DNA from 2 places in the Virgibacillus kekensis genome. Region 2 is predicted to be linked to the other one. Evidence: riboswitches for the same ligand, from Rfam matches in the RefSeq annotation. Region 2 holds a riboswitch; the other holds the start of a gene.
What was found. Region 2 has a riboswitch for FMN ahead of ribD (bifunctional diaminohydroxyphosphoribosylaminopyrimidine deaminase/5-amino-6-(5-phosphoribosylamino)uracil reductase RibD). Riboswitches for the same ligand answer to the same signal wherever they lie in the genome.
Positions count from the first base shown of each region.

Region 1 (15,886 bases), on a different contig from region 2:
TATCAAGGAAATAATTGGTGGAAGGATGAATCATAATGCAGGAAAAAACATTTACAATCACAGCGGAAACCGGGGTACATGCCCGTCCGGCGACCCTATTAGTAAATAAGGCAGGACAATTTGAATCAGAAGTTGAAGTTTCTTATAACGGAAAAAGTGTTAACCTAAAATCCATTATGGGTGTAATGTCACTTGGGATTCCAAAAGGTGCAGAAATTAAAGTATCAGCGACAGGCAGTGATGAAGAGGAAGCATTGAATGGTGTGTCTGAAGTAATCAAAGAACACTTAGGTGAATAATTCATACAGCTAGAGATGCCATGCTCTAGCTTTTTCTTTCGGGGGAGCAATTGTTAATGTACAATTGCTTCCTTCTATACATATAGTAATATCAATTATTCTGACGAGGTGAAAAAAATGAAAATCACTGTTTCGCAGCTTCCTGGAATCGGCCAGAAAATCTCTATGAAGACGGCTGAGGACGATATGCTCGTTATTATCGTCCACCATACTGGTAAAAGAGAGTTATACTTTTTTGATGATGCCGATAGTGAAGAGGCGGATTTTGCAATGGATTTGACTCCTGATGAGACAAGGGAGATTGCTGCACAACTTCTCGGTGCAACGTATCAGCCGGTTGGCATCGATAAAATGCGTATGTTTAAACGACAAATTATTATTGATTATATTACATTGGAGGAGTCCTCCATCCTTGCAAATAAAACAATTGAGGAATCAGATGTCCGTAACAGGACCGGCGCCACGATCATCGGAATTGTCCATGGGGATGATGTTACAGCGATCCCGGAGGCGGACACAGTGTTGGTGCCTGGCGATATTCTCATGTCTGTGGGAAAAGAAGATCAAATTTCGAACCTCTCCAAACTTTGTAAGGGCGAGGTGTGATGCCTTTTGTTACATGACTTTCCTGCTTTACTTGGCGGGGGCGCAGTTTTATTAGGGATATTTGTACTGGGATTCATCGGATTCCGGACAAGGTTTCCGAATGTTATTTTATATATTTTGTTTGGTGTTGCACTTGCTGGGGTGCTTGACCATAATAAGATTCTGCATTTTTCCAGTGAAGTTGCAATTGTTCTCCTTTTCTTCTTACTAGGTTTAGAATTCAGTACTAAACGGCTTGGGGATATTGCCAAAAAAATATGGAGTGCCGGCCTGCTGGATGTCTTCCTGAGTTTGGTGGTATCCATGCTGATCACGGTGGCGTTCGGACTGGACTGGTTCACCGCCTTTTTGATTGGTGGTATTACATATGCGACCAGTTCTTCCATTACCGCAAAACTGCTCGATGACCAGGGCAGGATGGCCAATGCTGAAACCGAGTATATTCTTGGTATATTGATATTCGAAGATCTTGTCGCACCAATTGTAGTGGCTGTATTAATTGCCATGAGTGCAGGGGGTGCTTTCGGTGGCACGGAGTTACTAATATTGCTTGGCAAAATCATTGCAATGATGGCAGTTGCAATTCTATTAGGCAAAACACTCTTCAAAGAATTCGAGGATTTTCTTGCGCGAATTGAAGATGAAGACTTTAAAATCGCTTTACTGGTTGGTTTAGCAATGGGGTATGGAGGACTCGCTCTTTATCTGGGCTTATCCGAAGTACTTGGCGCATTTCTAGCCGGAGTCATGCTGGCTGAGATTGGCCGCATAGAGCGAGTGGAGACTACTGTATCACCAATCAAAGATCTTCTGCTTCCTACATTCTTTGTTTATTTTGGGACAACCGTCAGCCTGGGTGAAGGAGTACCGATGCCTGTACTGCTGATCGTGCTGATCATCTGGTCTGTGATTGCGAAGGTGTTAGTCGGTATTATTGGCGGAAGACTTTACGGATTATCAAAGCGTGTGTCATTCCGGGCAGGCCTTTCAATTTGTGCCCGTGGTGAATTTTCCGTGGTTATTGCGGCAATAGCAGTTGGCTCCATTAAAATTTTTAGCGGTGTTTATATAGTGGTAGCTGCCTTTATTGGAATGATTCTGTTCAACTACGCACCAAAACTCACTACCAAGATATACGGGAAACCGGAAAAGAAAAAGAAGAACTTAAAGGTTCCCACTGTGTGAAAAAAGAGGCTGGGACAACAGTGTATTAGTAACATGAAATCCGAACTATAAGATAGTTCGGATTTCATGTTAGCATGCCTTCGTATAATTTATAAACTGCAAACAATAGCCTAAGATTCGCTCCAGCAATACACTTCGCTTTCCGCGGACTCCCCACGAGCCTCCTCGGTCGCAAAAACCGCTCCCTGTGGGGTCTCTTAGGCTCGTTTTTCCGCAGGAGTCTACGCGTATTGCTTCCGCTAATATGAGTTTGATTGTAGCGTAGGGAAGTCGCCTCCTGCGGGAACAGCAACAGATGAAAAACCCGCAGGAAGTGCTTTCCTTCCGAGGAAGTTGAAGCGTTGCCCAGCGGCAAAGGAAACACTGTGAAAACTTTAGCTTGAACAGATGTTGGACTTGCACCCGGATTGGTGAAAGCGACTGCCCGGAGCGGAAATCAATAAGCTGCTACTTGGGAAACTATGCTGTTAGTTCGCATTTTATATCAACTGTGAAATAAAATCCAATTATAAAAGGGTAACTTTAAAAGCTTTCATCCTTATTCGTTCGTCTCTGGAAAGCAAAGTTTTAGTTTTGACCCAGCCTCTTTTAATAAATTGTTCACTTATAATAACTCTTTCCGTAGTCGTTTGTTTCCAATTCTTCGAGTTTCTCCAATGCTTTTTGGTTAAATTCCGAATCCTTTAGTGTAAGCTTTTGCTTTAATTTTTCTATTGCGGACATCAGGGATTCCCGGTAATCCGGAATTTCTCCTTCGTAAGGGTGAACAGCAGGTTTTTTTACATTCATTTTTTCATTACGGGCAAGTGCTTTTCGCTCATGAAAAAATACCCCTTCCACCTCACCAGGATTGTGAAGATCTCCCTGCATCGGATGCTTTTGAACTGCCAATACCTTTATCAAAAAGCGGTCGCCTCTGTCTTCGACCACTTCACCTATGTATTTTCCGGAATTATAATGTGCGCGGACAACCTCTCCAACTGTAATGTTCGCCATTAAATCAGCCTCCCTTATTACCATTGTGCCAAATATGTGAACGATTCGGCAATTATTTAGGTCAGTTGTTTTAGAAGCGGGGGTGAAAATGGTATAATACAAGGTAAGGATGTGAGCAGTTATGATGGAATTTTTGTACTTCCCGGAAGACAAAACAGAGTATATTCCAGCAGTCATAACGCTGATTATTTTTATGATTGGCGCTGCTGCAGTAATGTACTGGTTCTATAAAACGTCAAAAAAAGAAGCAGAAAAGTTTGATGAAAAATTTCAACAGCATACAAGCGACAGGAATGAGAGCTGATCTTCTGATTAGAAGGTCCGTTTATTTTTAACCCTTTTGCAGATACTTATTGATAAAGCATCTGTAAAGGAGCTGCAAGAATGAGGGTACTTTTTATTGCTTTATTATTGATTCTTGGTGCGTGTCAAGCAGATGAGGAAACGACTCGTACTGTTGAAATGTATAATTCAACTGGTGATATGATTGGAACAGCGAAACTCAGTGAGCGACCTGAGGGAGTACAGGTTAAGCTGAAGCTTGAAGGACTCGCGCCAGGATTTCATGGAATCCATGTTCACGAGTATCCCGAATGCGAAGGACCGGATTTTGTCAGTGCTGGCAGTCATTTTAACCCAGACGGAAAAGAACACGGACTCATGCATCCAAAAGGGGCACATTTAGGAGACCTTCCGAATATCGAAGCGGACAGTGGGGGACTGGTAAAAGCTGAACTGATGCTCGCCGGAGCAACCCTGAAAGAAGGGAAGAAGTCACTCTTAAAAGAGGAAGGAACCTCGCTGGTTATCCATGAAAATATGGATGATGGCGTCAGTCAGCCAGGTGGTAATTCGGGTGCACGAATAGCCTGCGGAATAATACCGAAAGATAAAGATGCTGCCAAGAAAACACCGACAGATCCCACGAAATTTAACGAAAAACAGAAAGAATAGACAATCCGAAAAGAGCTTCTACAGCAATTGCTGCAAAAGCTCTTTTTTTATCTGTTATTTACTGCATTAATTATTCGTTGCACGCCTTCTTCCAGTGTCTGGCGTGGGCAGGCGATGTTCATACGCATATAAGTTTCGCCTTCTTCACCATATTCAGCTCCACCATTTAAGCCCACGCGTGCCTCTTCTATCATGAATTTCTTCAGTTCTTTACTGTTCATATTCAATTTACTGCAGTCTATCCAAAGAAGGTATGTTCCCTCGGTTTTTGTTACTTCTAATTCACTGGTTTGTTCAGCCAGCATTTTTGTTACATAATCTTTATTATCCTGGAGCACACTTCTCAGTTCATCCAGCCATTCGGCACCTTGCAAATAGGCTGCTTCCATCGCCGTGTTTCCCATCATATTGAGAATGTGGTGTCCCTGTTTGCCCAGGTGCTCGTTAAGGGCATCACGCTTTTTCTTATCTGGTGTAATAATATAGGATGCCTGCAACCCAGCTAGATTAAAGGTTTTGGACGGTGACATGCAGGTGATTGTCTGATCAGCAACTTCCTGTGATACCGTAGCTATTGGTATATGCTTCACGCCCGGGTATACTAGGTCCGCATGAATTTCATCGGAAACAATCAGAACATCATACTTCATACAAAGTCTGCCCATTTCCTCAAGTTCTTCTTTTGTCCACACTCGTCCAACAGGGTTATGGGGCGAACATAATATGAACAGTTTGACACCCTGTTGGAGCTTTTCCTCAAAGTCATTGAAATCAATATGATAATAATTATCTTTTTTCAAAAGTGGGTTTTTTACGAGTTCACGATTATGGTTATTAATCGCGCTGTAAAATGGCGTATAAACTGGTGTTTGGATTAACACTTTCTCTTCAGGCTCTGTAAACGCCTGTATGGCCATATTAATGCTGGTCACCACACCAGGGCTAAAAGAAAGCCAGTTTTGATCAACTTCCCAATCATGCCGGTTCTTTATCCAGTTCCCTACAGAACTTTTAACATCCTCATCAACAATGGTGTATCCGTAAATGCCATGGTCTGCCCGTGCTTTAAGTGCATCGTTAACAGCTTCTGGAGCCTTAAAGTCCATATCAGCAACCCACATTGGGAGCACATCATCGGTCTGGAAAATGGGCTTTAGCAGATCCCATTTAACAGAGCGGGTATTTTTGCGGTTATATATTGTATCAAATAATCCCATTGCAGAACCTCCTTGTAATCATGTTTTCATTATATCGGAAAAAAGGCAAAAAAAAAGCAAAGCGCTTATATGTACGCTTTGCTTACAGGGGGAATACGAGAAAGTCTTACATTTTAAGTATTACCCCGTCCTAAAAAATATAAACATCTTTTGGTAATTTTTTTTAACAAAATTTAATTTTTACTTTAACCGGTCTTCCAATTTCTTTTTTTCTTCTTCAAATCCAGGCTTACCGAGTAAGGCAAACATGTTTTTCTTGTATGCCTCTACACCTGGTTGGTCGAATGGATTCACCCCAAGAAGATAACCGCTGATTGCGCAGGCCTTCTCGAAGAAATAGACCATATATCCAAATGTGTATGCATCAAGTTCAGGAAGGGATACCACCAAATTTGGAACCTCTCCGTCCGTGTGTGCAAGAAGGGTACCCTCGAAGGCTTTGTCATTAATTTCATGAATTGTTTTCCCCGCAAGATAATTTAGCCCATCTGCATTCTGACTGTCTGATTCAAGTGTAAGGTCCTTTCTCGATTTTTTCACATGAAGCACAGTCTCGAACAGATTACGTCGGCCATCCTGAATGTACTGTCCCATAGAGTGGAGGTCTGATGTAAAGTTCACCGACGCCGGGAACAATCCTTTTTGATCTTTTCCTTCACTTTCCCCGAAAAGCTGTTTCCACCATTCGGAAAAATATTGAAGGTGCGGCTCATAATTAACAAGAACCTCAGTAGTCTTGCCCTTGTTATATAGGATGTTTCGGACAGCAGCATACTGATATGCCGGATTTTTCTCTAATAATGGTTCAGCCAGTTCATTCATGGCGGTGGCTGCTCCCAGCATCATATCATCAACTGAGATACCACTGACCGCAATTGGTAGGAGCCCGACAGCTGTCAGGACGGAATAACGCCCACCAACATCATCCGGAATGACGAATGTTTCATAACCTTCTTTGTCAGCAACCGTTTTTAAAGCACCTTTTTCTTTGTCAGTTGTTGCGTAAATTCGCTCTTTTGCTTCCTCTTTACCATATTTTTCTTCGAGGTATTTTCGGAAGATACGGAAGGCGATTGCTGGTTCGGTTGTTGTTCCACTTTTGGAAATAACATTGATGGAAACATCTTTTCCTTCCAAAACATCAAACAAATCACTCATGTAAGTGGAGCTTAAATGATGACCCACAAAAATAACCTGGGGTGCATTTCTGTCTTCTTTGGACAAAACGTTCTGGAAAGAATGGGTAAGCATTTCAATTGCTGCCCGTGCCCCAAGGTATGATCCGCCGATACCGATAACGAGAAGTACATCCGAGTCTTTCCTGATTTTATCTGCAGCAGATTTAATACGTGAAAATTCCTCTTTATCATATGCTTCCGGGAGATCAACCCATCCAAGAAACTCATTACCGGCACCGGTTTTATTATGTAGTTCCTGGTGTGCTATACTTATAAATTCATTTAAATGATTGAGTTCATTATCCTCAAAAAAGCCAAGTGCTTTATTGTATGAAAAGTTAACGTGTGTCATAGCATCCTCCTTGGTAAAATGGTTCATGTTCACTTTACCGAAGTGAAGTTTTTAAATCAAGAATGAAGTATAAATTTTTATTTTGGTGAGAAAATAGGGGAGAAGATTGTCTAAGGAGGTGAATGGAATGAGTGGAGTTCAAAGATTTTGCCTGGCGTTAACTGTAATCGGCGCGATTAATTGGGGACTTATCGGATTATTTCAGTTTGACTTAGTCGCAGCTGTTTTTGGTGGCGGCGAACAAAGTGGTGCGTTTGCACGTGTTATTTACACGCTGGTGGGTATAGCAGGTCTTGTAAACCTGGCCTTGCTGTTTAAGCCAGATGAAGCATTTGCTGATGCCAACAGCCGCGAACACGAGGCGCGTACAGATACTTAAGCAAAAGAGGCTTGCTCAGTATATGAGAAGCCTCTTTTCAGCTTTATTTCTTATAATTTCCTTCTGATTGTTCAATCCATTCTTCCAGCTTGTCTTTTAGCGTGTTGAAGCCAGCATTTGAATTATCCTGTTGTTGCTGCTTTGGTGCGTTATTTTTCTGAGGTTTTGTTCGAGCTTTCGGCGCTTCTTCGGTTGCACGGATGGATAGAGAAACTTTATTTTTTGCTTCATCCACGTTGAGGACTTTTACTTTAACTTCATCGCCAACTGAAAGATGTTCATTAATATCTTTTACATATCCATGTGTGATTTCTGAAATATGCACTAAACCTTGTACTTCATCGTCCAAAGCGACGAATGCACCGTATGGTTGAATGCCTGTTACCTTTCCTTCTAATACCTGACCAGTTTCAAACTTGTCTGTCATGCTGAACAACTCCTATAACTTATTCGATTCTATTTCTTTTTACACAATAAAATATTTTAGCATAAATTCGCGAATCAGGCAAAAAATAAGGGAAAACAAATGGAAGGGATGGTTCATTTGGTACCGCTGGAATCGAAAATAGAGAACAAGATTTATCCGCTTTATGTACTCGAGGAAATGCTGAAACCACAGGGATTTGTGATAGGATCCAACTGGGACTATGAAAAAGGATATTTTGACCTGAAAATTGATGACGAGGGCGTTTACTATTTCCTGCGTATACCTTTTTATGCCGTAGCTGGGTCACTTGATTATCCGGGAGTAACGGTGAGAGTAGACCAACCGTTTATTTTGGCGCATGAATATAAAAAAGGGTATGACGATGAAGGGCTTGGTGGCGCATTCCGTGGCGCAGTGGACCAGTTTCAAACACCTGAGAACCCTGATGCTGAAGTGCCTGAAGAGTACATTCATAAAGGGAAAAACTACCTGAGGGACGTAGAGAAACTTCTACTTCCAGGCAGTTAATGTTATTAAAGTATCCTTTTCTTTAATTTGGAAATCATTCACCGGATTCATGATCCACTCATTATCCCGAATCACCCCTGTAAGAAGTTCACGTTTGTTCAGGAAAAATATGGACGCCTCTTTAAACGATTTGTTTACTAATTGTTCCGGTACGGGCAAGTTGACAAACTGTTGGTTGTTCAGTAAATGTAAAATCGAATCAAATGGTTTGGTATCCTCGTTATGAAACAGTTCATGGTAAAATAAAGTGCTCATAAAGTCATTCGAACTTATTATCGTATCGGCCCCCGCCCGAATTGCATTATCTGCCTGGGTCAGGGACAATATTTCAGCATTAATGGGTACGACGGGGTTATTCCCCCTGATTGCGATGATAGCAAGTATCGTGGCGATATCTGCCTGCCGTTCTGTTTTTGTTATGTCCGATGTGATCATAACCGATGCTGCTTTCTCCACATTAGCCTGAACAAGGGTTGCATCTTCACTGGGATCTCCGTGTATAAAATGGACTGGGAAGTGCTTATATGGCAAGTGGTCTAGTGAACGGTCAATTAGAACCATCTCTATGGTGTTATCTTTTGAGTTAATCATCTGGACGAGTTGTCTTGTTCGTTCGTTCCATCCAACAATGATGATATGGTTGTTCCCCTTAAATGAAACCTTACCTTTGGATAAATCACGCTCATGGTCCACTGTTGCGGCAGAGAGAGTGGCGATATAAAAGGTCAGGAGACCACCTCCTGAAAGAATCAGTAAAATACCGATGATTCTTCCAACCGGGGTTAAGGGGACATAATCGCCATATCCAACCGTTGCGCCGGTGACGAATGCCCACCAGATACCGTCGAATATAGATGGAAACTCGTCAGGTTCAATTATGTGAATCGTTACGCCAAAAAGCACCATTACAAAAAGAATGGTCAATAATAACCTTACGATGGTTGGAAGCCGGAAATAGATATGCTTAAATGTTTCGATATTCATTATACGTACACCTTTTTTAATACAGTATAGGCTTTAATACTTAGTGTCTATACATAATAACCCACCTTTGTTGGAGGGTTAAAGTGTTTTCTGCAGCGTTTTTTTTAGGCTGTTATAAACTTCTTTCCAAAAGTCTGTGTTATCACGATAAGACTTAGTCATAAACATAAACATTTCTTTTGATTTTTCCTCATAGTCTTCCGCTTCTTTTGATGGAAGGTTATTTCTGGAGTTATCAACAAACTCCTGAATTGTCTTCGCACGAGGCCCCCATTTGGCAATCTCATTCCCTGCTTCATCAATAAAAATGAATATAGGGATGGATCGGGACTTCCCGTTTGTCAGGTACTGATCCATCAGTTCGAGATTCTCATCACGTAAAAGCATACGTACACTCATTCTCGCCTGTTCTGCAAGCCTAATCAGAATAGGGATATTTAGCATGGCATCACCGCACCAGTCCTCTGTCAGGACAATCACCCGCAAGTTCTTTTCTGCCAGCTTTTCAAAAAAGTCGGTATCCTCAGGAGGGGTGAATTCATCATAAATATGTAAAAGGCTAGCTTTATGCTGGTTCATCGACTCAATATATGTGTCGGGATTCACTGCTTTTTCATACCAGTGGTTTAAGTTCATTGTTACCGCACGCTCCTTTGGTTTATTCATATAGAGTCTACCCAAAATAGGTATCCGCGTAAACAAAAGTGTCCTTTGCCCGAAAGTTTGCTATCATTGAATTAATTGATTTTTAAGGAGGCAATTATATGGAACAAGCTAACAGGGACTTCTTACTGGAGTTACTTCATACACCTTCGCCTTCAAGTGACGAGGTGAGGATTCAAAAAAAGTGGATTAAGTATGTAGAGAAATTTGCAGACCAAATACAGACAGATAATGCTGGTAATGCCATTGGTGTATTAAATCCAGACTCGCCGTTCAAGGTACTACTTGCCGGTCATTGTGATGAGATTGCTTTGGTTATAAACCGGATTGATGATAAAGGGTTTCTTCACTTTGATAAAATGGGCGGAATTAATCCTAAAGCGGCAGTTGGGATGAAAGTATCTGTTCAGGGTATAAATGGGGAAATCACTGGGGTAATTGGTGTTAATGCCCAGCATCATGGGGGGCTTAAAGACGATTTCGGGCTTGAGGATCTGTTCATTGACTGTGGATATAAGACAAAGAACGAGGCGGAGAGGTTTGTGCAGATTGGTGACCTGGCTGTATACAAAACATCCCCGGAAATCCTGATGGACCGCTATGTATCCGGCAGGGGACTTGACAATCGGACAGGCTCTTTCATCGTTGCTGAAGTATTGAAGCGGCTTGCAGAACGTGGCTGTACTGTAGGTGTATATGCAGCAAGTACGGTGAATGAGGAAACGAATATGGGCGGAGCCTATTTTGCGGCTGCCGGTATTGAACCGACGATAGCTATTGCGTGTGATGTTACATTTGCAACTGATTACCCTGGTGTTAATAAAAACAAATACGGTGATGTCACGCTTGATGGGGGACCTGTATTAGCAAAAGGTGCGCCAATCAATATCAAAATCAATAAACTTCTTGAAAAAACAGCAAGAAAATTAGCCATTAATGTGCAGTATGAACTTACACCAAGAATGACAGGGACCGATGCTGACAGAATGCGTCTCACTGGTCGTGGAGTTCCGGTTTCGCTTGTTTCCCTTCCATTAAGATATATGCATTCACCTGTGGAAACCTCCAGTTTGAAAGATATCGATGAAGAAATTGAACTATTGGTATCTATGATTGCTGGGCTAACTGGTGAAGAGAGCCTGAATCCACTTGACGATTGATTTATAGTCGTACCTCAGACGTTGTGGTCTGAGGTGCTTTTTTTGAGACAGGAAGATTATAGTAAAATAAGGGATAGAGAATCCTAAAGTACAGGGAAGTGGTTCCTTATTCCGTTAAAAGGGGGAAAAAGTGGTTCCATAAGGGCTGAAATTGATTCTGATTCCGCTAAGTACGCCATTTTGATAGAATTTGAAGGACAAAAAGTTAAATAGAGGAACGAGGATCCGAAATCATGCTTTTACAAGGAGTTTTAGAGGAAATAGAGGGATGAGGTTCCTATAAATCAGCTGCAAACGAGTTGGTGAAAAAGTAATAAGGCTCAGAGAATTACTGAGCCCCTTTGTATGTTCTTGGCCAATGCCAAGTTATTTGTGATTTAACATTTTATTTTCATTATTCTCTCCTCTTTTTAAAATGTTTACAAATACTTCCGCCTTTTCTTTCGGTGCTTTGGTCATGAAGCTTACTATCACGAAAATCAAGCTGGATAGTAGTAGCCCCCAAATTCCAGCAGCAAGCCCAAGAGGTTTTACCCCGGTAAATTCAATTAGAAGAACGATTAACGCGCCGACTGAAACACTCGAAATTACTCCAGCAGCTGTCCCACGTCTCCAGAAGAAAGTACTAAACAAAGCTGGAACTGAAACAATCAACCCAGAAGAAGCGGCAACTGACAGGACAGCTATAAGGTCAAGTTTAAGTTCAGCAAATGCAAAAGCCAGAACAGCAATAACCGGAATCACAATTTTTGCAACCTTCAATTGGCTGGCATCATCCGGAGCTTTCTTCGTGTTCCCGTATACATCCCGTGCAAACATGGAAGCCAATGTCAGCATTATTGAATCGATCGTAGATACTGCAGCAGCAAGAATCCCCACCATAACAATTACTCCTAGAAAAGGTGGCACCAAATCAGATGATAATAATTTAGGTGTTGCCAAGTCTGCTGTCGATAGACTCTCAAACATCTGAATAGCAGAGAAACCCCATAAAACAGATACAAAGGTATAAATAAAACCAAATACCAGAAACCCGATCAGCATTTGCCGTAAACCTTTAAGGGATGCAGGCATAAATAAGCGTTGACTTACCTGTGGATTAGATAAACTGAAAAAGAACCACGGTAATGTAAGACCGAGAAATGTAAGAAAATCAAAGAAGCCATTCCCTGGTACGGACAACGATTCAGGGTGGTCAGACTGTAATGTTTCAAAAAACTGCCCGAAGCCGCCAAGCCCATTTATTACAAGGATAACGACGATTGTGGATGAAATAATCATAATAATTGCCTGAAGTGAATCTGTCCAAACTACAGAGCGGATGCCCGCAGCATAGGAAAAAAACAGTGCAAGTACAGTTGCGATAATCACACCAGTTGTAAATGGTATAGCGTTATCTGTTATGCCCTGCAGCAAATATCCAACCCCGGCCAGCTGCACAGCGCAATAGGGAATGAGAAACAGACAACTGACAAGAGAAATCGAGGCAGCGGCGGTCTTGCTTTCGAACCTATCACCAACCATTTCAGATGGAGAGACATAGCCAAACTCTTTACCGGCGCGCCAGAACCGCGGTCCAAATAACGCAACCAGTGATACCCCGGTGAAATAGACAATCTCAAATCCAAGGGCGCCAACTCCGCCCATATATGTTAGTCCCGCTAGGCCGACCATCATGAAGGCGCTGTATGTAGTCGCACTATAGCTCAGCGCTGAAAGAATACCGTTCATGTTACGTCCTCCAAGGAAAAATCCGGGCATGTCAGTACTTTTTCCTTGCCTGGACATAAAAGCCACCGATACTGCTAAAATAATATAAATAATAATTCCCCAAACTACCAGATTTGTACTCAATTTATTTCCCCCAATCTTTTGTGACGAATAAATTTGCGATTATGATGATAACCCCGATCATTCCCCATATAAGGAAACTGCCGTACCAGGCCTGCGTTTCCGAAAGTACTGTGTATGGAAGTACATATGCCAAAATAATCAGGACAGGAATCATCAAACCCCATATTGTTTTTGCTTTTCTTTTCTTCAAAATACCACCCCTTTTTGTGAAATTGTGAACATAATACCCAAAAAAATAAAAACGTTTGACTGACTAAAGGTGTCTTTACACCTATAATGACATATGTAAATTTTTTAATCAAGACTCTATTTAAAAAGAGGGGCCTACATAGAAGGATGTTTGATATAATGGAAGGAGAAGAGGAATAACGAAAGAGGGTGAATGGCGTGGTTGCAGGTGACAAAGTGACAGGGTCAAAAAGGAGAAAGTTAATTTTATCTATGTTAAAAAAAAGCAATGACCCACTCTCGGGTAAGAAACTTGCTGAAAATATGGGAGTAAGCCGCCAGGTAATTGTTCAGGACGTTTCCCTGTTAAAAGCTAAGGGCGAACCTATTATTGCCACTGCACGTGGATATATTCTTTTTAAGGAAGGTAATGACGCTTCGGGTTTCACACGAGTAATCGCCGTTTCGCACGGACTCGAAGATACAGTTTCGGAATTATATACATTAGTAGATCATGGAGTAACAATAAAGAATGTCATGGTAGAGCATCCGATTTATGGAGATTTGACAGGATCACTGATGATCAAAAACAGGCATGAAGTCGATGAATTTGTGAAGGATCTAAAAAAGTCAGGTGCAGCGCTCTTATCAGATCTTACAAATGGTGTCCATTTGCATACCATTGAGGCAGCTACAGAGGAACAATTGAAAAAGGCTTGTGCTCAACTCGAGGAGCTTGGAATACTTTTGAAATAAGCTGAGAACTACAACTTGACGGAGTATAACTGAGTTTCCTGAATTGCGGTTTTAAGGAAATTCGGGTAAACTTATAGTACAATGTTATATCGATTCCATCTTCGGGGCAGGGTGCAATTCCCGACCGACGGTAATCAGCAGAATCTGCTGTAAGTCCGTGACCCGCCTTATAATTAGTAAGGAGGCTGACCTGGTGTAACTCCAGGACCGACAGTTAAAGTCTGGATGGGAGAAGATGCCGAGCTGATACAGGTGCTTTTTGCGCCTTTATTTCTGGTGGACCACGCCCTGAAGCCACGTATAGGTTTTGGGGTTTTTTATATGCTTAACAAGCAATTCAGGCAAGGTTCTCAGTAAAAATCAGGCTCATCCTTCATCACGAGATTGGAATCGGTAAATTGATGGAGGAGGATATCAATCATGCAGAATAAAGGAATACAGCCGTCGAGGTTATTAAAGCTGGTGGTCTTGGCATTAATGGGAACAATATCGTTTGTGCTGTTCTTTTTAAATTTTCCGGTTCCGTTATTGCCCACACCTTACCTGAAAATTGATTTCAGTGAGGTTCCGGCATTAATTGCTGCCCTGATCTTTTCACCGGTTGCAGGGGTTATTGTAGAAGCGGTTAAAAATCTATTGTATCTTGCCGTTTCAGGTTCGGGAGATCCAATAGGAGTAACGGCTAACTTTGTCGCCGGGGTAATGTTTATTTATCCTGTGGCACTGTTGTATCATAAATTCAAAGGATTAAAAGGCCTTGTATTTGGGTTAATTACGGGGACGGTCATAATGACAATTGGAATGAGTGTCCTGAACTTTTACGTCATTCTTCCAGTGTATGCATGGTTTCTCGGTCTCCCAGAAATGGCAGAGACCTCGGCAAAAACTTTTGCAGTATTTGCAGGAGTTCTTCCGTTTAATATGATTAAAGGAATAGTAGTAGGTCTATTATTTATACCATTATTCGTAAAGATGAAAGTTTGGATTGAACAGCAACAGAGCAAGTTTGCAGCAGATTGAATATAAGAAAACGGCTGTTCAGCGATGAACAGCCGTTTTTCTATTCTTTTTCTTCAACCAGGTAACGGGCAGTGGGCATTACTTCAAGCCGTTCCTCTGGTATTGGTTTTCCTGATTTTTCACTGATTCCATAAGTCCCATTCTCTATACGTTCAAGTGCATCATTAATTTCACGTAGCCGTTCTTCTCTACGGTTATCCAGACCGGCGTTCATTTCCTGCTCAAATTGTTCCGTTCCCATGTCTGCTGGGTGGTTATCATAATCGGCAAGTTCGCCGGTTGCATCGTTTGGGCTGTTTTCCTGGTTGCTCTCAATTTTTTCTTCATTTTCTTCTTTCATTTGAAGTAATTTTTCTCTAAAATAGTTAAGTTTCTCTTCTGAAAGCATGGAATTACTCCCTCCTATCGTTTGGGAACAATACCAATTGTACACCTGGAAATGCAAATCAACTCATCATCCTCGTCCGCAATTCGGATTTCCCATACCATGGTTGTCTTCCCATGGTGGATTGGAGTTGCCTTCGCTGTTACAGTACCTTCACGTTTACTTTTAACATGGTTTGCGTTAATTTCTATGCCGAAGACGTTGAACTTTTCGCTGTCCACATTCACATACGCGCCAATACTCGCAGCTGTTTCAGCAAGTGCTACATTGGCACCCCCGTGCAGATAACCCGCAGGCTGGTGTGTTCGCTCATCCACTGGCATTGTCATTACCACTTGTTTTTTATCGAGTGAGGATACTTCAATTCCCAGCGACTCCATTAGTGTGTTATTGAATTCCATTTATAAGCCCCTTTTTAGATAAAGTTACTGATTAATAAAGAAATACCAAGTAAAAACCCGTAAATAGTATTCGTTTTTCCGGTGGCAATCATTGCAGGAAGCATTTCAATTGGTTGTGTTTTCCCCTGAAACTTCCTGATGACCTCGATGGCTTTCACAACACTGAGGAAGGTCAGGATAGATAATACTGGAAGCATCCCTGCTATGATAAAACCAGCCGTAAGTCCGTATGCTAAAACAAACATAATAGCAAGGAACCGGATGGCATTCTTTCTTCCCAGCAGAATGGCCAACGTTTTCCGGCCGTTCTCTTTGTCTCCGTCCAGATCACGGATGTTGTTTGCCATCATTATCCCGCCAATAAAAATAGCCAC
Region 1 is NZ_JBHSFU010000005.1:29,424-45,309, reverse strand. Features, by position in the region: gene ACFO3D_RS10445 (phosphocarrier protein HPr) at 36-299, shown strand; gene ACFO3D_RS10440 (cation:proton antiporter regulatory subunit) at 417-905, shown strand; gene ACFO3D_RS10435 (cation:proton antiporter) at 912-2,090, shown strand; gene kapB (kinase-associated lipoprotein KapB) at 2,691-3,086, opposite strand; gene ACFO3D_RS10425 (hypothetical protein) at 3,208-3,390, shown strand; gene ACFO3D_RS10420 (superoxide dismutase family protein) at 3,471-4,040, shown strand; gene ACFO3D_RS10415 (MalY/PatB family protein) at 4,088-5,257, opposite strand; gene ACFO3D_RS10410 (glucose-6-phosphate isomerase) at 5,438-6,787, opposite strand; gene ACFO3D_RS10405 (DUF378 domain-containing protein) at 6,915-7,166, shown strand; gene yugI (S1 domain-containing post-transcriptional regulator GSP13) at 7,210-7,593, opposite strand; gene ACFO3D_RS10395 (YugN family protein) at 7,693-8,121, shown strand; gene ACFO3D_RS10390 (potassium channel family protein) at 8,104-9,105, opposite strand; gene ACFO3D_RS10385 (thioredoxin family protein) at 9,184-9,741, opposite strand; gene ACFO3D_RS10380 (M20/M25/M40 family metallo-hydrolase) at 9,870-10,928, shown strand; gene ACFO3D_RS10375 (sodium:solute symporter family protein) at 11,295-12,782, opposite strand; gene ACFO3D_RS10370 (hypothetical protein) at 12,784-12,972, opposite strand; gene ACFO3D_RS10365 (transcription repressor NadR) at 13,170-13,706, shown strand; FMN riboswitch at 13,800-13,947, shown strand; gene ACFO3D_RS10360 (ECF transporter S component) at 14,127-14,726, shown strand; gene ACFO3D_RS10355 (TraR/DksA C4-type zinc finger protein) at 14,767-15,114, opposite strand; gene ACFO3D_RS10350 (hotdog fold thioesterase) at 15,129-15,512, opposite strand; gene ACFO3D_RS10345 (1,4-dihydroxy-2-naphthoate polyprenyltransferase) at 15,527-15,886, opposite strand, start outside.
Region 1: another riboswitch for FMN. It lies ahead of ACFO3D_RS10360 (ECF transporter S component); the one in region 2 lies ahead of ribD (bifunctional diaminohydroxyphosphoribosylaminopyrimidine deaminase/5-amino-6-(5-phosphoribosylamino)uracil reductase RibD).

Region 2 (15,886 bases):
GAGACGGGAAGGAAGAATCAGATCCGTGTTCATATGCAGGACATCGGACATCCCGTTGTTGGTGATAAAAAATACGGATCAAAATCGAAAGGACTGCGCCGACTGGGATTGCATGCAAAAGTGCTGGCATTTAAACATCCAATCACAGGCAAGCAGATGCGATTTGAAGCCGATGTGCCTAAATCGTTTCTGACAAAGTCAAAGTAGTAGGAGAGCTGTCACGCTAGGGTGAATATCCCGTGTGACAGCTTTATAAATGAATTCGCCTGATGTTTAACCAAATACGCCTGATATCCGGATGAATTCGCCTAATAACACCGAAATTCGAACTCGTTGCTGAGCTTATTCCAGAGTGAATGACGCACGCTCAACAACCCGGCCTTTTCGTCCCTCGGTCGTTTCCGCATTTGTCAGTGAGCGGAGTACAGCCTCCTCCGTTACTTCGATGACTGCCTGAAAGAGCTGATTCATAAGCGGGTCGTCATCCCGTACATAGGACATCGTTTCAACGATGTTATCAGACGAATGGTTGTACAGGTTGGAAGTGGAGAAGGCGATTGCAATATCACCGCTTCCATTATCAATATGGCTGCCTGTTCTCCCCAACCCCGCCGCACACCGTTTAGCCAGCCGTCTTAATTGCCGGTCGTATAATGGGGCGTCTGTGGCGATAATCATCATTATTGAGCCATCAGGTGTTTCGATTTTCTTTTCGCGGAAATCTGCAAACAAGGCATCTTCCCGTTTCCCGAAATTACTTACTACCAGACAGCCAACCGTATAATCTCCGGCAATTCTTGACGCTGTTCCAATCCCGCCTTTATGCCCGAAGCAGACCATACCTTTTCCGGCACCGACTGCACCTTCTTCAATCGGATTATTATCCGCCTTTTCCAAAGCTTCGATTGCATGCTCGGGTTTGACTGCCTGCAGCCTCATCGAATTTAGATAACTGTCATTACATTCCCCGACTACTATGTTTAGGGAGCTCGTACTGTCACCAATTTCCGGGTTGCGGTCAAGCATATACTGAAGCGTACCCTGCCAGACAGCCCCTACACTGAATGTATTGGTCAGCATAATTGGAGATTCCAGCACTCCCAGTTCATCAAGCTGGACCAGCCCTGTTGTCTTACCGTACCCATTAATAACTGCGCTTGACGCACGGGCTTTCTTAAAAAAAACGTTATCACCATGTGGAAGTATTGCAGTAACGCCGGTACAGACGGTATCTGTTTCACTGATTTTCTCGTACAGGGTAACATGTCCTACCTTTATATTTTCTACATCGGTAATACAGTTTTTCTTCCCCTTTTTTAATGCCATTTTGTCTACTCCTCCCATAAAACTGTTACATGCATTATAGCAAAATTCAGCAAAAGGGTTGCTTACATATATATTCGTTTGAGAAGAAGAGGATGCACGAATAACCAGATGCCTCCTTGTGTGTGTTGGAAACGATTATAACTTTAGAAGGCTGTTTTGAATTTTGCTCGTGAGGAGGCTGAAGCGTTGCCCAGCGGAAAAGGAGATACGGGCGAAAGTATGAGCAGATGTCGTACTTGCACCCGGAGCGGAAACCAACTTTCCCGAATGATGCAGTTTATTGAAAACAACTATCTTTCCAGAAAATCGCCTAACCTCATAAGAAAAAGAAAAAGTATTGCGGATTATCAATCAAACATTTCCAAAACAACCTTTTTGCATTTATAATTTGTCCAGTGCTATAATAATATATGGAATTAAATTAATATACGTAAATATTCCTTCGGGGTCGGGTGAAATTCCCAATCGGCGGTGTTGAAGCAATAGCTTCTCAGTCCGTGACCCGTACGGTTTTAACCGGTACGGTGGATCTGGTGAAACTCCAGAGCCGACAGTGATAGTCTGGATGGGAGAAGGAATTTTTAAAGTAGTCGCATGTTTCTATGGGGCATGATACCGTGGTATTTGTGTATCATTTTTCCCCATGTCAACTTTCGATGATGCTTATAAAATTCTACCCTTAAACCTCTGAAGTGATATTCAGAGGTTTTTTTAGTGGGAGCGATATTTATGAATGACGAACACTATATGCAGATTGCGCTGAATCTCGCGCGCACAGCGGCGGGCCAGACGAGTCCGAATCCGCCTGTTGGATCGGTGGTTGTAAAGGATGGCGAAATACTTGGGATGGGGGCACATCTTCGAGCAGGTGAACCCCACGCTGAGGTCCATGCACTAAACATGGCTGGCGATAATGCGGAAGGCGCTACCATTTTCGTCACGCTTGAGCCGTGCAGTCATTATGGAAAAACACCGCCCTGCGCGGATTTGATTATAGAGCGTGGAATCAGGCGTGCAGTTGTCGCGGTCACGGATCCTAATGAGAAAGTGGCCGGTCGCGGAATTGAAAAGCTCCGTAAAGCAGGTATTGAGGTCGAACTTGGCGTCATGCAGAAAGATGCCGAAGCGGTTAACGCAGTTTTTTTCCATTATACGCGAACTAAAACGCCATACGTTACGATGAAGTCAGCAGTCAGTTTTGACGGGAAAACAGCTACACGTACAGGCGACAGTAAATGGATAACCGGTGAAGCGGCGAGGTTAGATGTTCATCAGTACCGGCATAAACATGATGCCATTCTAGTTGGTGCCGGAACAGTTATTGCTGACAATCCTAGTTTGACCACAAGAATTCCGCATGGAGGAAAAAACCCTATCCGCATTGTTCTGGACCGGAAACTCCGGACGCCTCTTGATACGAAAGTTCTAAATGATGGGCAAGCGGAAACCTGGATTTTTACCGAAGCTGGCGAACAGGACCATGCACCATATTTGGAAAAGGAGCAGGTGACCGTAATCCAGCTTGACCAGTTAACTGTAGAGCATGTACTTCAGGAACTTGGAAAAAGAAATGTTATGTCTTTATTTGTTGAAGGCGGGGCAACGGTGAATGGATCTTTTCTGGAAAGCCGGCGTATCAACCAGCTGGTAACCTATATGGCACCTAAACTGATTGGTGGCAAGCTATCGCCGACATCAATCGGAGGAGAGGGATTTGCCTCCATGGCAGAAACCCTTTCGCTTGAAATAACGCAGGTTGAAATGATTGGTAGTGACCTAAAAATTGTTGCCGAACCTGGAAAGGATGATTGAAATGTTTACTGGAATAATTGAAGAAACAGGTACAGTAAAAAAAATAAATCAAATTTCTGAGCAGTCCGTGATAATGACAATCAGCTCATCGAAGGTACTGGAAGATGTAAACACGGGAGACAGTATTTCCGTTAATGGGATTTGCCTGACAGTAACCCATTATACCGATTCGGACTTTCAGGTGGATGTAATGCCAGAAACCGTTAAATCAACATCCCTGAGCATACTGGCTGAGGGATCCAGCGTGAATCTGGAACGTGCTATGGCGGCAGGTGGTCGGTTTGGCGGGCACTTCGTATCGGGGCATGTCGATGGTACAGGTAAAATCACACGAAGAGAAAAACAGGAGAACGCCATTTATTATGATATTGAAATACCCGAGGACCTTATAAAATATTTTATGATGAAAGGTTCCATTGCGGTTGACGGTATCAGTCTAACTGTATTCGGAATCGAAAATAATAAATTTACTATCTCCCTGATTCCTCACACTGTTTCAGAGACAGTGCTCGGTGAAAAGGGAGAGGGAGATATCGTGAATCTTGAATGCGATATGCTTGCGAAGCATGTACACAACCTGCTGAACCATCAGCAGACTGACAGTAAAGACGGGATTAACCAGGCATTTCTTTAAATGCTTCATACAAAAGATAAAAGTTACAAGGGGCTTGATGAATGTCAGGCTTTCTAAACAAAAAGGAAGTGGAGACTATGTTTAACACAATAGATGAGGCAATTGAAGACTTAAAGGCAGGAAAACCGGTTATTGTAGTAGATGATGAAAACCGTGAAAATGAAGGGGACTTTGTTGCGCTTTCTGATAAAGCGACACCTGAAGTGATCAACTTCATGATTACACATGGCAAAGGCTTGCTTTGTACGTCAATCAAACCAGAACTTGCAAAAAAACTGAATCTGCCGATGATGACCAGCCAGAACAGCGATCCATTTGGGACTGCGTTTACCGTAAGTATCGATCATGAAACGACTACCACCGGTATAAGCGCGGAAGAACGCTCCAGAACAATAAAAGCGATGCTTGATCCAGATTCCAGCGGGGAGAACTTTAAACGTCCGGGCCATGTGTTTCCGATTGTTGCAAAGGATGGTGGGGTACTGACACGTCCAGGACACACGGAGGCCTCTGTAGATCTTGCTGAACTGAGCGGCGCATTTCCGTCCGGCGTAATTTGTGAAATCATTAAAGAGGATGGAACAATGGCTAGAGTTCCTGACTTGAAAAAAATCGCAGAAGAGTTTGATCTCAAGTTTATTACCATAGAAGAGTTAGCGGCATACCGTAAACGTAATGAAGCCCATGTGAACCGGGCAGTGGAAACAGTACTCCCGACTGAGTTTGGCGTATTTAAGGTGTATGGCTATACAAATGACCTGGATGACAAGGAACATATCGCGCTGGTTAAAGGCGATATTCATTCCGGTGAACCCGTACTTGCGCGTATTCATTCCGAGTGTCTGACCGGTGATGTGTTTGGCTCTTATCGCTGTGACTGTGGCCCACAACTTCATGAAGCACTGGAAAAAATCAATGAATCAGGTACCGGAGTCCTTCTTTATATGCGTCAGGAAGGCCGTGGTATTGGCTTGATTAATAAACTCCGTGCCTATCAGCTGCAGGATGCCGGAATGGACACCGTCGAGGCGAATGAACAGCTTGGCTTTGCACCTGATTTACGGGAATATGAGTTAAGCGCACAGATCCTGAAAGACCTTGGCGTTAAGAAAGTAGATTTGTTGACGAATAATCCAAAGAAAATGACTTCACTCTCTGAAAACGGGATTGAAATCGGTGCGCGCATTCCAATTGAAACAGGAACACGAAAAGAAAACGAACGATATATGCATACTAAGTTCAATAAGATGGGACATTTACTGAACTTCCATCAATAATAAAGGAGCGAGATCAATAATGGGAGTAACATTTGAGGGAAATATGGTTGGTACAGATTTAAAAGTGGGGATTGTCGTAGCACGTTTCAACGAATTCATTACAAGTAAACTACTTAGTGGTGCAGTTGATACCTTGAAACGGCATGGCGTTCACGAAGACAATATTGATGTGGCATGGGTGCCGGGCGCATTTGAAATTCCGCTTGTGGCTCAGACCATGGCAGAAAAAAGTGATTATGATGCAGTGGTTACGCTTGGCACGGTAATCCGTGGGTCCACGCCGCATTTTGACTATGTATGCAATGAGGCAGCAAAAGGCGTTTCAAGTGCTGCGCTGAAAACAGGGAAACCGGTCATTTTTGGTATAATCACCACTGATAATATCGAGCAGGCAATCGAACGTGCTGGTACCAAAGCGGGCAACAAAGGAGCAGATGCAGCACTTGCTGCGATTGAAACAGCGAACGTTGTGAAAAACCTTAATAACCGATAAAATAAGGGGAGGATGCCTCTCCTTTTTTCCTGCAAATTTACATATAGGGGAGAAGATTAACTTGAAGTTTCTAGGGTATCAATTGCTGGCTATCGGCGTCATCTGGATTGGGATGGCCGTCTTTTTTTCTGAAATGGACCAGTTCAGCAAAATCATTTTTTATGTGGTAACATCCTGGTTTCTTTTTCTGATTGTGCTGTTTGTGAAGCAATTAGTAAAGCGCAGAAGGAATGATGACAGGAATCCACGATAGGAAGGTAATAATATGCTTACAGTTGAAAATCTATCAAAGTCTTACGGGGATAAAATACTGTTTGAGAATGTTTCCTGTACAATCGAAAGTAATGACCGAATAGGATTGATTGGAGTTAACGGTACTGGTAAGTCAACTTTTCTAAAAGTGCTTGCGGGAATTGACAGCAATGAGTCGGGTGAAATCAATCATGCCAAAGATTATAAGATCGAATACTTGGCACAGGAGCCTCACCTCCATACAGACCTGACAGTAATTGAACAAATCTACTACGGTGATTCCGAGATTATGAAAACAATGCGGGAATATGAGAAGGCACTCGGACTGCTGGAATTGGATCCAAATAATGAAAAGAACCAGGACAACCTGCTTGCGGTTCAGCAGAAAATGGATGAGCTGGATGCATGGGAAGCAAACACTGCAGCCAAAACTGTTCTTACCAAACTGGGGATAACGTCTTTCCACAAAAACGTTACCGATTTGTCTGGTGGCCAGCAAAAACGGGTGGCAATCGCAAAGGCACTTATACAGCCGGCAGACTTACTAATTCTTGACGAGCCGACTAACCATCTTGATAATGAGACCGTGGAATGGCTTGAAAAATATCTGACCACGTATAAAGGCGCATTGCTGCTTGTCACACATGACCGTTATTTTCTGAACCGGGTGACCAACCGGATATTCGAGCTTGATCAGGGAAATCTCTATCAGTATTCAGGTAATTATGAACTGTTTCTGGAAAAGAAAGCTGAACGTGAGGCACTGGAAGCGAGTAATCAGCAGAAGCATCAGAATACCCTGAAACGTGAACTTGCATGGCTGCGTCGTGGTGCCAAAGCCCGGTCAACCAAGCAGAAGGCCCGGGTGGAGCGGGTTCATGAACTAAAGGAAAAGAAGTTCGATACCAACAGACAAAATGTTGAATTCCATGTAGGTTCTACAAGGCTTGGGAAGAAAGTGATCGAATTGAGCGATGTCAGCAAGTCTTACGAAGGAAAAACATTAATTGATGATTTCAATTATCTGGTAAACCCGGGTGATCGCTTAGGTATAATCGGTCCGAACGGTGCTGGAAAAACTACATTGCTGAATATTATGGCCCGCCGTGTTCTACCCGACCGCGGGGAAGTTGAAATCGGCGAAACTGTAAAGATTGGTTATTATACCCAGGGGGACGAAGAACTGGATCCGGAAATGCGGATTATCGATTATATCAGGGAAGTTGCCGAAGTGATTCATACCAGGGAGGGTGAGACTATAACTGCTGAGCAGATGCTGGAACGGTTTCTTTTTTCACGATCTGCCCAGTGGACGTATATTGGACGTCTTTCCGGCGGGGAGAAACGGCGCCTTTATTTACTTAAAGTGTTAATGACTGAGCCGAACGTATTGTTTCTGGACGAGCCAACCAATGATCTGGACACCCAGACGCTAAGTGTTCTTGAGGAGTATCTTGATCAATTCCCTGGTGTTGTTATCACTGTGTCCCATGACCGTTATTTCCTCGACAGAGTGGTAGACCATTTGCTTATTTTTAAAGAAAGTAAAGCTATCGAGGACTTCTACGGCAACTACACTGATTATCTGGCGCGCCGTACAGAAGAAAGTGAAGGAGCCAGGAAGAAGCAAGTGAAATCGAAACCGCAAAAAACGTTAAACCGCCGAAAAATGTCGTATAAAGATAAAAAAGAGTGGGAAACGATAGAAGATGATATTACCGCGCTTGAAGACACGATTGCGGAGTTGGAAAAATCGATTGCCGGTGCTGGCAGTGATCTGGAGAAGGTTCAGGAACTTTATGCTGAACAGGCAGCAGCCGAAAAAGAACTGGAAGCGAAAATGGAACGCTGGGAAGAACTGTCCGAACTGGCAGAAGAAATGAACCAATAATAATTAACATAAAAAATGTAGGCTACAGTTGATTTTTATGGAAGATGGCTATATGCCAAACCCTTAAGCTGCAACCACGAATACTGATTCCTATGAGTATTTTGAAGGTTGGCATTTAATTTGTTTGGAATAGAATTTACTTCAGAATTAATTATTGCTTTACTTAAAATCATCGCGATTGATATAGTACTGTCAAGGGATAATGCGGTGGTTATCGCCATGGCGATAAAGGGGCTGCCGAAACACCAGCAGAATAAAGCGATTTTTATCAGAACTGCAGGTGCGGTAATTCTGCGTATCTTGTTTGCTATCATTATTGTTTACCTACTGCAAATTCCACTGGTTCACCTATTTGGCGGTCTGCTTCTATTATGGATTGCATACCATGTATTGGTGGATGAAGAATCAAAAGCTAACATTCAATCATCAGAATCAATGCTGAAAGCTGTTTGGACAATTAATCTGGCCGATGCCGTTATGAGTCTAGGTAACGTAGTGGCAGTTGCCGGGGCCGCACAAGGGAATATCGCCATGATTGCAATTGACGTCGCAATCAGTATACCGATAATAATTTTTGGCTCCAAACTGATTGTTCGAGCACTGGAAAAATATGCTTGGATTGCATATATAGGTGCAGGTATTCTTGCCTGGACTGCGGGTGAAATGATAGTCGGCGATGAATTTGTAATTGATTTTCTTAATCTCCACCACGGAATGTTCACCTATCTGATCATTGCCGGATTAACAGCAGCAGTTTTGCTATTTGGTTATTTAGGAAATAGAATTAAGGAGTATAGCTACTCAAATAGCGTTTTATACTCTTTTGATGTTTAATATAAAGAGTATTATGGGAAAATATAAAAAGGATTATTATATAATAGGGAGGCTAAAGGTATATGAAGCTTTTTCAGGTGCGGAAGGGTCAGTTTGTTTATCATAATAACGAACTTCATAAAGTTTATTCGGTTAAACCTATGTTTAAACAATCAGTCCACCTGTTCCGCTTGAAAGATATGCAGCAGATACTGTCAAAAGCGAGTGAAATCGAGCCGTATAAGCCAAAACATAAGGATTCTTTCATTTTTTATGGCAAACGCTACACAATTGATAAGGATAAAATGCCAGAGCCGGGAGATTTCATACTTATCGTAAAACCAGCCCCGGATTTCCTTGACCACTACTCCCTCAATGAAATTGAGAAGGTTGATAATGTGGAGGACGGAAACGTTGTGACCACGAGAGATAATGGGGTAAAACATAGTGAGTATGTTGTCATGGTGCCTGGCAAAGCAGATGACAGTGAGGATATCGCATACAAGGATAAGTCGCAGGTTTCCGAATCTCAACTGGAAATGGATGAATCATCAGACTTTCTTGCAGAAAAAAGAGCTGAGGAAATGGATCCCGTAGTAGGCGATATCTACCTGGATATTCAAAAAGAAACCAAGGCGATGATTGTTGGTATGACAAAAGATGAAATCATCTTTGGTCATGGTGACCGGGTTCATATTGCTGATGTAGCTAACGAGGACAAGTTTAAACTGGTTTACAGATTTGAAGAAGATTTATAACAAGAGTCTCCTGAGGCATTTTGCTTTCAGGAGATTTTTTTGTACTATCTGAATTTATAAGTCTCTAAGGAAGATAGTGTAAGAAAAACTTTGACACTCTTTATAGACGAGACGAATGTCGATTTTTTCTAATGAGTAAATGTAAACGTCAGCCCGACAACCTACTAGGTATTTTTCAGTATATTTACGAAAATATTACATAGACACACAAAAACCGAACTGTCCACCCGAATAATGTACTGAAATTATACATAGGGGAGGAATTATTTTTATGGCACTATCCATAAAAATCACTAAACTAGCGACAAGTACATTGCTTGTTGGGTCATTCACATTCGGGACAGGAGCGGCAAGCGCTGTTTTTGCTGAAGAAAATGACGACACAATCATTATTGAAGAAGAAGAACAAGCAACTGAGGTCACTGATACGCAGGAAAGCACATCAGAAGAAAACACTGAAACTGATGGGGAAGAAGAACAAACAACTGAAGAGACAAGTGATGAGGAGACTGTTGAGAAAGAGGAGTCACTGTCTTCCAATCTGATTCCTGGTGACTTTTTTTACTTTGTTAAAGTCATCAAAGAAAACATTCAACTTGCACTAACTTTTGATGATTATAAAGAAAGCCAACTGCTTGCCGAAATTGCAGCAGAGCGTATTGCTGAAGCCAATGCATTAATCGCTGCTGGTAAAACGGAAGAAGCAGTAGAACTTTTGGAAAAAGCGATTGAAACACATGAAAAGGCAGAAGAAACGTTAACCGGCACTGAAGAAACGGCTGGGGAAGAAGCTGCATCAGAAGAAGGCACAGAGTCTACTGAAGACCCTACGACAGAGGATTCAACTGAACAAGAAGAAGTAGTTGAAGAAGATACACAAACCGAGGAAACAGATGCAAGTAAAGAAGTAGTTGCTGAAGAAGAAAACGAGGAAGAAACAGATCAGGTGAGGATCAATCTTGCTAATAATATTGATGCACTTTCAGCTGTGCTAGCTAAAATTGAGAATCCGAAAGCCCAGGCAGCAATCATGAAAAACATTCAGAAGTCATTTGCCAAACTAGCAGCTAAAATTGAAAAGCGTGCTGGCAAGGTAGAAGAGGATACAGAACAAGATGAGCAGACAGAAGAGCCTGCTGAATCTGATGATGGCGAAGAAAACGCTACAGAAAATAAAGAAGAGAACACTGAGACAGTTGTGACAGCACCAACAGAGGAAACAAATGAAGAAGAGGTTACAGTAGAAGAGACTGCAGTAACTACTGTTATGGCTAAAAACGATGAGCGGGATATCGAAGCCGAGGAAGCTGCTGAAGCAGAAGCTGAAAAAGCAGCAGAAAAGGCAGAGCGCGCCCGTGAAAAAGCTGAAGAGAAAGCAGAGCGTGCACGTGAAAAAGCTGAGGAAAAAGCTGAACGTGCTCGTGAAAAAGCAGAAGAAAAAGCCGAACGTGCAGAGGAAAAAGCAGAAAGAAAAGCTGAAAAAAATCAACAGAAGGCCGAGAAAGCTAATAATAAAAATAATCGGGGAAATAACTAGAATTAAGAAGCAAGCAGCCGTCTATTGGCTGCTTGCTTTATTCTTTACCCAGAATTTTCGCTGCTTTGTAACCTATTACATTTACAGGATCTTTTGGAGTGGAGTATGGAGGGGCATAGGCAAGTTCCAGTTCAGCAAGATCGATGACAGAAAGGCCGCCTTTCATTGCGGTGGCAATCACTGCAAGGCGTTTATGAACACCATCCTCACCTATTACCTGCGCACCATAGATTCTCCCGTCTTTCGCATCAAAAATAACTTTAATACAGACTTTTTCAGCACCGGGATAATATCCTGCCCTGGAGAGCGCTTCATGACTAACTTCTTTGTAGCGGATATCAAGTTCATCCAGTGCCGCCTGATTGTATCCTGTTACTGCCACACTTAAGTCGAACACCTTAAATATAGCCGATCCTTGTGTGCCTTTATAAGCGATTTCCGAACCTGTTAAATGGTTCGCAATTATATATGCCTGACGATGTGCAGGCCAAGCGAGCGCAACATGGCGGGGGGTTCCGGTCAGGTAGTCTGGAGTTTCTACAACATCCCCAAGCGCGTAAATGTCAGGATCGTTTGTCTGCATATATTCGTTCACCCTAATTGCTCCAGTTTCGCCCAATTCCAGTGAACTTCCGTTGGCAAGCTCTGTGTTCGGCTTGATTCCAATTGCCAGGATAGTCATATCTGCCTGAATAACTTTACCACTGTTCAGCATCAGTGTGGCTCCGTTATTTTTAAAAGATTCCAGCCCATCATTCAATCTCAGTTCTATATTTTTTGCTTTCAGATGGTCCTGGATGATTCCGGCCATATCTTCATCAACCAATTTCATTACCTGGCTGGATCGGTCGATAACCGTACAATTTATCCCGATAGCGGTCAGGTTCTCAACCATTTCAAGACCGATGAAACCAGCCCCGATTATCGCACAGGTCTTTGGCTTGATTTTCTCAATATGTGAATAGATAGCATCCATATCCGGAATGGTATGCAAAGAAAAAGTCCGGTCCGGATTCAATCCATCAAGCGGAGGCTTCACCGCGGAGGCACCGGGAGAAAGAATCAGTTTATCGTACGGTTCATGAAAAACTTCATCATTCTTTTTGTGCGAAACACGCTTTTTTTCGCGTTCAATTGAAATTACTTCGGTATGGGTACGTACGTCAACATTATACTTTTTGGCAAAATCGTTGGTATCCCGAAGTAAATGCTCCCGTTTCCTGACTGTGCCACCAACATAATAAGGCATTCCACAATTGGAGAAAGCTATGTAACCGCCTTTATCGAACAACGTAATTTCTGCTTCCTGATCCATCCGGCGAATTTGTGCAGCTACAGTGGAACCACCGCCGACACCACCGACCACCACTATCTTTTTTGCCATTGGTTATACCTCCTTTACATTGTTAATTTCCCCTTATCCGGATGGAATAATCACGCTAAAAAAAAGAGGCTGGAATATAACTAAAACATTGCTTTCTAGATTATAATGTTAACTTTTTGTAGTTGAATTTCAATTCAAAGTTGATAGAAGCTGCGAAGTAATGAAGCCGGTGAACGATTTATCACGAGGCTGCAGTTCTGACGATGGTTACAAACTCGCACTGATTACAGCAGCCCAGTCCGAACAATAATACTAGTAAAGCATCCCGCAGAATTGTTTTGCCGGATGCTTTTTTAAAAGGAAGATTTTCTGCCGGAGCGGAAATCAACAAGGCAACTATTTTGCAGCTTATAGATTTTTAAACGAAAAAACCCGAACTACTTCAAATACTTATTGAGAAATTGAAGATAGTTCGGGTTATTCTATTGCTTATATACTTTTGTCCCAGGCTCTTTAAGCGTTACAGTATTCCTAATGAACCCAGGAAAACTATTATTATGGTTATTGGAACAAGCCACCGCATAATCTGGAACCATAGTTGGTAACTTCCGCCAGACAGGCTGTTTGCATATGAAAACTCCTGCTTCATTAAAGATTGATCCAGCCGGAAACCGATGAACAATGCAATCAGCAGACAGCCTCCAGGGAGAAGAATATTACTTACCAGGAAATCACTCGCATCAAAAACTGTCAGGTTGAATATTTTAAAACCGGAAAGGCTGCTGGATGAAAGAGCAGCAGGGATTCCAGCGATAAATACTACTAGACCTGTAAGCCAAGCAACTTTAACACGGGAGCGGTTCTTTTTCTCGGTAAACGCTGAAGTAATAATCTCAAGCATGCTGAACGAAGAAGTTAGTACGGCGAATAAGAACAGCAGTAAAAAGAGACTCAGAAACACTTCGCCAAACGGCATTTGCGCAAACGCAGCCGGTAACACCATGAACAGCAGTCCCGGTCCTTCAGCAGGCTCAAGTCCGAATGAGAATACGACCGGGAAAATCGCCAACCCTGCAAGCAGTGATACAAAAATATTCATAATCGATACCGACCCTGCGGCAAATGGCAGGCTTATATCTTTTCCAAGGTAGGAACTGTATGTCACCATTACCGAAAATCCTACTGCTAAAGAGAAGAAAGATTGACCAAGAGCATAAAGAATACTCTCGCCTGTTATTTTAGAAAAGTCCGGTTGTAAAAAGAAATTTAATCCGGCTGCAGCACCCTCAAATGTTACTGACCGTAAAACCAGGACAATAAAAAATACGAATAGCAGGGGCATCAGTACTTTACTCGATTTTTCAATCCCATCTTTGATTCCAAGTGAAACCACCAGAATATTAATAATCAAAAATAGTCCAAGACCTGCGATTGTCACCAAAGGGTTGGTGGTAATCATTCCAAATAACTGTTCATAATTGGAATTTTCTTTGATGATAAGTCCAGGAATCGACAGGGCGCTGTAGATTAAAACCCAACCTCCGACTACACTGTAAAAGGAGAGGAGGACAAACGATCCAAATACACCCCAATGGCCGATAATCGACCACCCACTTTTTGGAGCTAGCTTCTTATAGGCACTAATTGCCTCCCGCTGGGCTCCGCGTCCTATCACAAATTCAGCAATCAGCAGGGGAAGTCCGATTATTAAAGTGAAGGCAATAAACAAGAGGAAAAATGCTCCTCCACCATTCATCCCGGTCATGTACGGAAACTTCCAAATTGCCCCCAAACCGATTGCAGCCCCAGCAGAGGATAAAATAAACCCCAGTCTGGATGCCCATTGATCTCGTTCTTCTTTCATATGTCTGTCCACCTCACTGAATCTATAAATTTAATTAGAAGTATATCATTTATGAATGTATCAGGACAATTTAAATTTTTGTTCTGATATTCCAAAGCTCAGGGAAAAAGTAATGATCAAGGACCTGTTTCAGATAGCCTACACCTGAAGAGCCGCCGGTTCCCTGTTTGTGCCCGATTATCCGCTCAACCGTTTTCATATGGCGGAATCGCCACTGCTGAAACCAATCCTCGATGTCTACCAGCTTTTCAGCAAGTTGATAAAGTTCCCAGTGCTCATCCACATTCCGATAGACCTCAAGCCAAGCAGCTTCAACTGATGAATCACCCTGATATGTTTTGGAGAAATCGCGATTTAGTACATCTGGATTAATGGCAAATCCGTTCCTCGCAAGTGCTTGAATCGAAACATCATATAGCCCCGGTTGTTCGTACGCTTTTAGCAGCGTATCATACAGCTCAGGATTCTTTTTATAGATTTTCAAAATGTGTGGTGTCTTATAGCCGAGCACAAATTCAACGAGTCTATATTGATCCGACTGAAAGCCTGATGCATTTCCAAGCTTATCACGGAATTCCATATATTCAGCTGGTGTTAGGGTGGACAGTACATCCCATGCTTGGATAATCTGTGACTGGATTTTGGAAACCCGCGCAAGCATTTTAAATGACGCCTGCAGTTCATCTTGCTGAATAGCAGTAATTGCTGCTTGGGTTTCATGAATAATCAGCTTGAGCCACAGTTCACTGACATGATGAATAATAATGAATAGCATCTCATCGTGATGGCCGGAAAGCCGTTTCTGGCTGGACAGGAGCTGGTCAAGCTGCAGATAATCCCCGTAGGTCATATCGTCCATAAAGTCAGTATGAATATCTTTCTCATTTTTGAATGGCTTTTCACTCATGGTCAGTTCTCCTTTCGTCAATCGGACGTATTGCTGCTCGGACCGGGCTTCCGTCACTTCCCTCGATTGCAAGTGGAAGGGCAATCAGTTCATAATTTCCTGATTTTACATGATCAAGCATCAGGTTTTCCAGGATAAAAATATTATATTCATATAGTGCATGGTGGGTTGCAAGATCCTTGCTGTCAGGGGCATCAACGGATGGCATATCAACGCCGATCAGACGCACACCCTGTTCATACAGGTAAGCAGCAATGCCCGGGTCAAGATAGGGTGTTTTTTCAGGGAAGACTTTTGCGTTATTTGGCAAAGACGTCCGCAGTAATACTCGTGTAATGCCATCCAGGTCGAATTCCTTCAGCGTATCCGTAGTTATTCTCTCCGTATTACTGACATCCACAACTTTTGCTGGCCCCACATAAAGGTCAAGCCCAAGCTGGTCGATTGTTTTTCCATCTGAATCATAATGGAACGGAGCATCCACATGTGTGCCGGTATGAACACTTGCTGTTATTTGGCCAATGTTTACCGAACCGGTTTGCTCTTTTGTATAGGTAAGCGAATAATTGAAAGGTGTATCGCCCGGAAAGTGTGCCATGTCATTTGTTAATGGTTGAGAGATATCAATCCAGCTCTTATTATTCATTATGCGATAACCCCCCGTTTGTTTTCGTATTTCTTAAATTTTTCTTCATCCATAATTCTTTTTAGAATCTGAACGGATTTCCATACATCTTCAAAACTGTTATACAACGCTACAGGAGCAAGTCGGATTCCATCTGGTTTCCGGAAATCAGGCACCACACCATCGGCTTTAAGTGCTCGGCAAATCCTCGCTGCTTCTTTATGCTCTAAAAGAACATGCCCGCCCCGGGTTGTTTCATCTTTCGGGTTGGCAATCTTGAATTCATAGCCGCCAAGCTCATTCTCAATCAGTTCCATCAGGTAACCAGTCAGACGGAGTGACTTCCGGCGGATTTCTTCCATGCCTGCTTCTT
Region 2 is NZ_JBHSFU010000002.1:23,658-39,543, forward strand. Features, by position in the region: gene ACFO3D_RS00950 (RluA family pseudouridine synthase) at 1-207, shown strand, start outside; gene ACFO3D_RS00955 (DmpA family aminopeptidase) at 343-1,326, opposite strand; FMN riboswitch at 1,761-1,907, shown strand; gene ribD (bifunctional diaminohydroxyphosphoribosylaminopyrimidine deaminase/5-amino-6-(5-phosphoribosylamino)uracil reductase RibD) at 2,056-3,138, shown strand; gene ribE (riboflavin synthase) at 3,140-3,772, shown strand; gene ACFO3D_RS00970 (bifunctional 3,4-dihydroxy-2-butanone-4-phosphate synthase/GTP cyclohydrolase II) at 3,814-5,049, shown strand; gene ribH (6,7-dimethyl-8-ribityllumazine synthase) at 5,069-5,542, shown strand; gene ACFO3D_RS00980 (hypothetical protein) at 5,604-5,795, shown strand; gene ACFO3D_RS00985 (ABC-F family ATP-binding cassette domain-containing protein) at 5,808-7,685, shown strand; gene ACFO3D_RS00990 (TerC family protein) at 7,794-8,519, shown strand; gene ACFO3D_RS00995 (hypothetical protein) at 8,582-9,256, shown strand; gene ACFO3D_RS01000 (DUF5667 domain-containing protein) at 9,528-10,793, shown strand; gene ACFO3D_RS01005 (CoA-disulfide reductase) at 10,831-12,177, opposite strand; gene ACFO3D_RS01010 (sodium-dependent transporter) at 12,638-13,981, opposite strand; gene kynA (tryptophan 2,3-dioxygenase) at 14,052-14,888, opposite strand; gene kynB (arylformamidase) at 14,881-15,534, opposite strand; gene kynU (kynureninase) at 15,534-15,886, opposite strand, start outside.